2 regions of the Arthrobacter sp. PvP023 genome follow, and region 2 is predicted to be linked to the other one. Evidence: riboswitches for the same ligand, from Rfam matches in the RefSeq annotation. Region 2 holds a riboswitch; the other holds the start of a gene.
What was found. A riboswitch is a leader RNA that binds a small molecule or an ion and turns the genes downstream of it on or off. The one in region 2 is predicted to bind glycine.
Positions count from the first base shown of each region.

Region 1: linked by a shared signal. The riboswitch ahead of JOE31_RS01185 (L-serine ammonia-lyase) and the one ahead of gcvP (aminomethyl-transferring glycine dehydrogenase) in region 2 are both predicted to bind glycine.

Region 1 covers NZ_JAFIBI010000001.1:250,320-253,724, reverse strand. Annotated here, with positions in the region: gene JOE31_RS01200 (DUF5997 family protein) at 1-173, opposite strand, end outside; gene JOE31_RS01195 (LysR family transcriptional regulator substrate-binding protein) at 251-1,024, shown strand; gene JOE31_RS01190 (hypothetical protein) at 1,028-1,363, opposite strand; glycine riboswitch at 1,622-1,719, shown strand; gene JOE31_RS01185 (L-serine ammonia-lyase) at 1,995-3,405, shown strand, end outside.
Region 2 covers NZ_JAFIBI010000001.1:4,185,344-4,188,748, forward strand. Annotated here, with positions in the region: gene gcvP (aminomethyl-transferring glycine dehydrogenase) at 1-2,020, opposite strand, end outside; glycine riboswitch at 2,225-2,323, opposite strand; gene JOE31_RS18955 (TetR/AcrR family transcriptional regulator) at 2,473-3,012, opposite strand; gene JOE31_RS18960 (MFS transporter) at 3,082-3,405, shown strand, end outside.

The DNA of each region.
Region 1 (3,405 bases), 3.9 Mb from region 2:
GGTCCGTTGCGGCGGAGTTCCGCCAGCCACTCCGGCGGGTTGGCCTGGAGCTCGGCGAAATCGGCGCGGCTGATGACCGAATCCTGGAACTCCTGGGGTGTTGCGGGCAGGTAGATACCAAGCTTCTTGGCAACGGTGGCCGGCTTCATGGACTGGGAGTTTGCAGAGGTCATGGTTCAAGGGTATCCGGCGGCAGGCCCTTCAGGGCACCAGCAGGGCTCTCCTGCAGCTCTGGCGGTACTGTGAACGTGTGTCCGCTGAAGAAGAATTCCCGCAAGTACCCGCGCCCGCTGAACCGGAAGGGCGCGTGCTGCGCTTCGCCTACGTTGCCGGAGTAACGCCGGGGAAATGGATCAGGCGCTGGGAAGAGCGGATGGCGGATGTTCCGTTGCATTCGTTTATGTCCGACGACGGCGCTCAGCTTTCAGTGCTCCGTGACGGTTCCGCCGACCTCAGTTTCGTCCGCCTGCCGGTGGAGCGCGAGGGCCTGAACGTGATTCCCCTGTATGAGGAGCAGCCCGTGGTGGTTGCTCCCAAGGGGCACGAGATTTCGGTCTTCGAAGAGGTGGCGCTGGCGGATCTTTCCGAGGAGACCTTCCTGGATGTGGCTGAGCTCGGCGGCCCGGAAGTCGCTTTGCAGGTGGTTGCCTCCGGTGCCGGGCTCGTGATCCTGCCGATGTCCGTTGCCCGCCACTTCAACGTCAAGGACACGGTGGCGCGGAAGCTTACCGGCGCACCCACCACGCAGATCGCCCTCGCATGGCCCACTGAGGCCACGCGTGACGCGATGGCCGGGGCCGGGGAACCGGCCATGGATGAAGTGATCGAGGAGTTCATCGGGATTGTCCGCGGACGGACCGCCCAGAGCTCCCGCCAGCCGTCGGCGAAGGTGGAGCCGCCCAAGAAGGAACCGAAACCGGACCGGAGGGGAACCGGCGTCAAGAAGCCCAAGGTTGCGCAGCGCTACGCTCCCAATCCGGACAAGGGCCGCGGCAAGGGATCACGCAAGAAGGGCAAGCGCTAAGGCTCAGGCGGTGCAGGCGTCCTTGAGCGCTTTAACGGATTCCGCCGGAACCTGGTCGCCCGACTCGGCGATCTGGCGCAACGGAGTGGTGATCTCGGAGGGTACGCCGGCGGTCTCGGCGCCGGCCACGAGGCCGCCCAGCAGTTCCTTGTCCTTGACGCTGACAAGCCCGTCCTCCACGAGGGCGCACACCTGTCCCTTGACCTGGTCGGCGGCTGCGGTGGCAACCTGCGAGGCGCCGTCGTTCACAGCCTTTTCGGCGGCGTCCTGGACCTGCCCGCAACCGGTCAGTACAACGATGAGGGCGGTAACGGACAGGGCGGCGAGGCTGGATTTCATGCCTCCAGCGTAACAAGCAGGCCCGTGGGGGTGGTGTCAGGAGTTTTTGTCCAGATAATGGCCGCAAAACCGCGAGTTGCGCACATTATCTGGACAAAAACTCCTACCTTCTGTCAGCCGGTGACGTGATGCCGCGGGCCGCCGGCAGTTAGGTTTCCTGCCCGCGGCCATCGTGACTTATGTGAAGTGACCCTGTTGCGGGCCGCCCCGGCAGCGGATAAAGTGTGAGCCGTGTCACCGGCAGGTGACACATGCTTTTGATCTGCGGCGGGAGAGTCCTGCCGGTACGTTCAGCAGGCGCCGTAGGAGCAAATCCTCCCCAGGAATCTCTCAGGCCCACGTACCGCCGCGGCGAGGCAACTCTGGAAAGTAGTCCGGTCCCCGGGCTCACCGACGGTGCAAGCGGCACGCTGTAACAGCAGGGTCCGCGGAAACTCTCAGGTCACATACAGAGCGGGGAGGAACCCGAATCAACGTGGCGCCCTGCGTCACCTGAATTATGGAGTTCCTCTCGTGACGATTCAGCCGTCCTCTGACACCTATACATGCCCCCGCATCTGCCTGCCCTGCCGCCTCCACGGGGGTCCCCAGCCCGCTCCGCAGCGCCTGGGCAGCTAAGGAAACCCCGACCATGGCCGTTGGTGTCTTTGATCTTTTTTCCATCGGGATTGGGCCTTCGAGTTCGCATACGGTGGGTCCGATGCGGGCTGCCGCGGTGTTCGCCGGGGAGCTTCGGGCGTCCGGGGACCTTGAGAAGGTGGCCGGGTTGCGGGTGGATTTGTATGGTTCCCTTGCTGCGACGGGGCATGGTCACGGGACCATGACGGCGATCCTGCTGGGGTTGGAGGGGTACCACCCGGAGAAGATCCTCCCGGCTGAGGTGGAGGAGCGGCTCGCGGCGATCGCGGAGACCGGGACCCTGGAGCTGGCGGGTGCGGTTTCGCTGCCGTACGGGGTGAAGGACATGGTGCTGCGGCCGTTGACGATCCTGCCGCGGCATACGAACGGGATGACGTTCACGGTCACGGATGCTGCCGGGGAGGTCCTGCATGCGGCGACGTTCTTTTCTGTGGGGGGCGGCTTCATTGTCCGTGAGGGCGAGGAGGACGCGGCGCAGCAGGAGCTGGAGGAGTCGAAGAAGGAGCTGCCGCTGCCGTTCCGGACCGCGGCGGAGCTGCTGGGCCGGTGCCAGTCCAAGGGCCTGTCCATCGGGGAGATCATGTTCGTCAACGAACGCGCTTCCCGGTCCGAGGCGGAGATCCGCGAGGGCCTGCTGCACATCTATTCGGTGATGGAGGAGTGCGTCGCGGTGTCCCTGAAGCGGGAGGGGTTGCTGCCGGGCGGGCTGAAGGTCCGCCGTCGGGCGCCGGACTGGCACGAACGCCTGTTGAAGGAGAACCGCGGCCAGGACCCCGCCTACCGCGATCCGAAGTACTGGCAGGAGTGGGTGAACCTGATCGCGCTGGCGGTCAATGAGGAGAACGCTTCCGGTGGCCGGGTGGTTACGGCGCCGACGAACGGGGCTGCCGGGATCATCCCGGCGGTGCTGTATTACGCGTTGCATTTCGCGCCGGGCATGGACCGGGCCAGCCAGGGGGACCGGGACGATGTGGTGGTGAAGTTCCTGCTCGCTGCCGCCGCGGTGGGGGTGCTCTACAAGGAGCAGGCCTCGATCTCGGGGGCGGAAGTGGGTTGCCAGGGCGAGGTGGGCTCGGCGTCGTCGATGGCGGCCGCTGGCCTGGCCGAGGTGATGGGCGGGACGCCGCAGCAGGTGGAAAACGCCGCGGAGATCGCGATGGAGCACAATCTGGGGCTGACGTGTGATCCGATCGGCGGGCTGGTGCAGATCCCTTGTATTGAGAGGAACGCGATCGCGGCGGCGAAGGCCATCAACGCCGCGAAGATGGCGCTCTGGGGCGATGGCACGCACCGGGTGTCCCTGGACGAGGTGATCGTGACCATGCGCGAAACCGGCAAGGACATGTCCTCCAAATACAAGGAAACCGCGATGGGCGGCCTCGCCGTCAACGTCGTCGAATGCT
Region 2 (3,405 bases):
TGGCGCCGTCAACGTAGACCTGCCCGCCGGCCGCGTGCACCGAGTCGCAGATTTCGCGGACGTCGGCGTCGTACACACCGTGCGTGGACGGGTAGGTGATCATGATCGCGGACAGGACGTCCTTGTGGGTTTCGATCTTCGCCTGGAAGTCGGCGTGGTCGATGGTGCCGTCGGCCGCGGTGGCCACGACGACCACCTTCATGCCGGCCAGGACGGCGGACGCGGCGTTGGTGCCGTGCGCCGAGGCCGGGATCAGGCAGACGTTGCGCTGGTCATCGCCGCGGGACAGGTGGTAGCCGCGGATCGCCAGCAGGCCCGCGAGCTCGCCCTGCGAGCCGGCGTTCGGCTGGATGGAGACCTGGTCGTAGCCGGTGATCTCCGCGAGGTCCGCTTCCAGGCCCTCGATCAGTTCACGCCAGCCTTCGGTCTGGGAGTCCGGGGCGAAGGGGTGGATGGAGGCAAACTCCGGCCAGGAGATGGCTTCCATCTCGGCGGTGGCGTTCAGCTTCATGGTGCATGAACCCAGCGGGATCATGGTGCGGTCCAGCGCGAGGTCGCGGTCCGAGAGCTTGCGGATGTAGCGCAGCAACTGGGTTTCCGAGCGGTGTGTGTTGAAGACCGGGTGCTGCAGGTAGTCCGACGAACGCTCGACGGCGGCCTCGAGGGCGAAGCCTGCGTCGTCCGAGGCAACCTCGGCGCCGAAGACGGCGGCAACGGCGGCGACGGTTTCCGGCGTCGTGGTTTCGTCAGCGGAGATGCCGACGGTGTCGGCGTCGATGCCGCGCAGGTTGATGCCCCTGGCTTCGGCGGCGGCGACGATGTCGGCGGCCTTGCCCGGCACGCGGACGGTGATGGTGTCGAAGAAGCTGCCGTGCAGGATCTCGAGGCCTGCGCCCTGCAGGGACGCCGCCAGGCTGCGCGCGTTCTGGTGGACGGTCTCGGCGATCGACTTCAGTCCGTCAGGGCCGTGGTAGACGGCGTACATCGACGAAACGATGGCCAGCAGTGCCTGTGCGGTGCAGATGTTGGATGTGGCCTTTTCGCGGCGGATGTGCTGCTCGCGGGTCTGCAGGGCAAGGCGGTAGGCCGGGGTGCCGGCGTTGTCCTTGGACACACCCACCAGGCGGCCGGGCATGGAACGCTCAAGACCCTTCTGGACGGCCATGTAGGCGGCGTGCGGGCCGCCGAAGAACAGCGGCACACCCAGGCGCTGGGTGGAGCCGACGGCGATGTCCGCGCCCTGCTCACCCGGAGGGGTAATCAGGGTCAGCGAGAGGAGGTCGGCCGCCACGGTGACCAGCGCGCCGCGTTCCTTCGCGGCGGCGATTACGGCGGCGTGGTCGAAGACCCGGCCGGAAACGCCCGGCTGCTGCAGAACGATGCCGTTGATGACGCCGTCGGGAAGCCCCTTGGAGAGGTCCGCCACCTCAACCTCGAAGCCGAGCGCCTCGGCACGGCCCTTGACGATGGCGATGGTCTGCGGCAGGACATCGGCGTCCAGGACCGTCTTGCCGTCATGGGCGGCCTTGTTCTTGTTGGCACGCCGCATCATCAGGACTGCTTCAGCCACGGCGGTGGCTTCGTCCAGCAGGGAGGCGTTGGCGATGGGCAGGCCCACGAGGTCCTGGACCATGGTTTGGAAGTTCAGGAGTGCCTCAAGGCGGCCCTGAGAGATTTCCGGCTGGTAGGGGGTGTAGGCGGTGTACCAGGCCGGGGATTCGAGGATGTTGCGGCGGATCACTGCCGGGGTCACCGTGTCGTAGTAGCCCTGGCCGATCATCTGTACTGCCGTCTTGTTCTTGGCAGCCAGCTTGCGCAGTTCGGCCAGTACCTCGACCTCGCTCAGGGCGTCCTGCAACGTCAGGGCGACTTCCTGGCGGATGTCCTTGGGGACCGCGGTGTCTACCAGCGAGTCCACGGTGTCGTAGCCGACGGACTTGAGCATGGTGTCGATGTCGGCCTGGCGGCGGGCGCCAATATGCCGGTCGACGAAGGTGGTGGAGGCTGAACTAACCGTCACGAAGGAACTCCATTACTAATGGCGGCGCAGGGTACGCCGCAGTGGTCCGGGTTCCTCCCCGCTCTGTATTGGACCTGAGAGTTTCCGCAGGACCGTGCTCTCGCACAGCTCCGCTTGCACCGTCGGTGAGCATCGCGTGTCCTGGCTTGTTGCCTCCAACATGGTTGGGACACAAACGGACAGCATGCTGCTTTCCAGAGTTGCCTTGCCACGGCGGTACATGGGCCTGAGAGATTCCTGGGGAGGGTTTGCTCCTACGGCGCCTGCTTGTACCTACTTGCAGAACTCTCCCGCCGCAGATCAAAGGCATATTTAGTTAGCGGTGACAACAGTCACAGCGTCAATTGTCCTACGTGCAGGTCCAGTCTGCAAACTCCGCAACCAGGCCGACGCCGCGTTACGGCCCGGGTCGCGGTGGTGCCGGAAGGCAGGCCTCCGCCCTCGTGGCACCGTCAGCCGCGAAGGCGTTCGACGGCGGCCAGCAGGCTGTCGACGTCGCCGCCCATTTCGGACGGGGCGGCGCCGGGTCCGCTGGCCAGCATGGCATTGAAGTAGAGGCCGTCACCCATGTACAGCACGGCCTTGGCCATGGCCGGGCCGACGTCTCCGGCCAGAAGTTCCAGCCAGCTCCCCTGGACGGCCGCGAAACGATGCAGCGTTTCCTGGTGCGCGACTTCGGCGAGCCGGGTGGCAGCCACAAAGACCCGGTCCAGCGGAGTGTCCGCCCAGAGCGAGGACCTGATGAAATAGACCGCGGCCCCCTCCGGAGCTTTGGCCATGGCGTCCAAATCCCCCGCAACGAGCCGGTCCATGCGCTCGAGCAGGGCGGAAATCATGGCTTCCTTGTTCGGGAAGTGATACAGGAGCCCGCCCTTGGAAACCCCTGCCCGCCGGGCCACAGCATCCAGTGTGGCGGCGCGTTCACCCACCTCGATCAGCAGGGATTCAAAGGCGTCGAGCACAGCCTCGCGGGCAACGGGTTTTCTGGCCATGGTTCCTATCATGCCCGGTGGCCCGGGCTCATTTCTTAACTATACCGTCCAGACGGTACAGTTATATTCATGGGAAACTCGCAGTCACCTTCGACGCCGGCCATGCAGCGCCTCACTTCCGCAGCGCCCGCGGCTGTCGGCAGCCGCTCCCCGATTCCGAAGCGGGGGCGCGACTGGCTGGCCCTGGCGCTTTTGATGTTCCCGGTACTTCTGGTCGCCGTGGACAACACCGCGCTGACGTTCGCGCTGCCCGCCATCGCCGGCAGCCTCGAGCCCACCGGCGTCCAGCTGCTGTGGATTGTTGACGCCTACCCCCTGGTCCTTGCCGGCCTCCTGGTTGCCATGGGAAGTTTCGGCGACAGGATCGGCCGCCGGCGGCTCCTGCTGATCGGA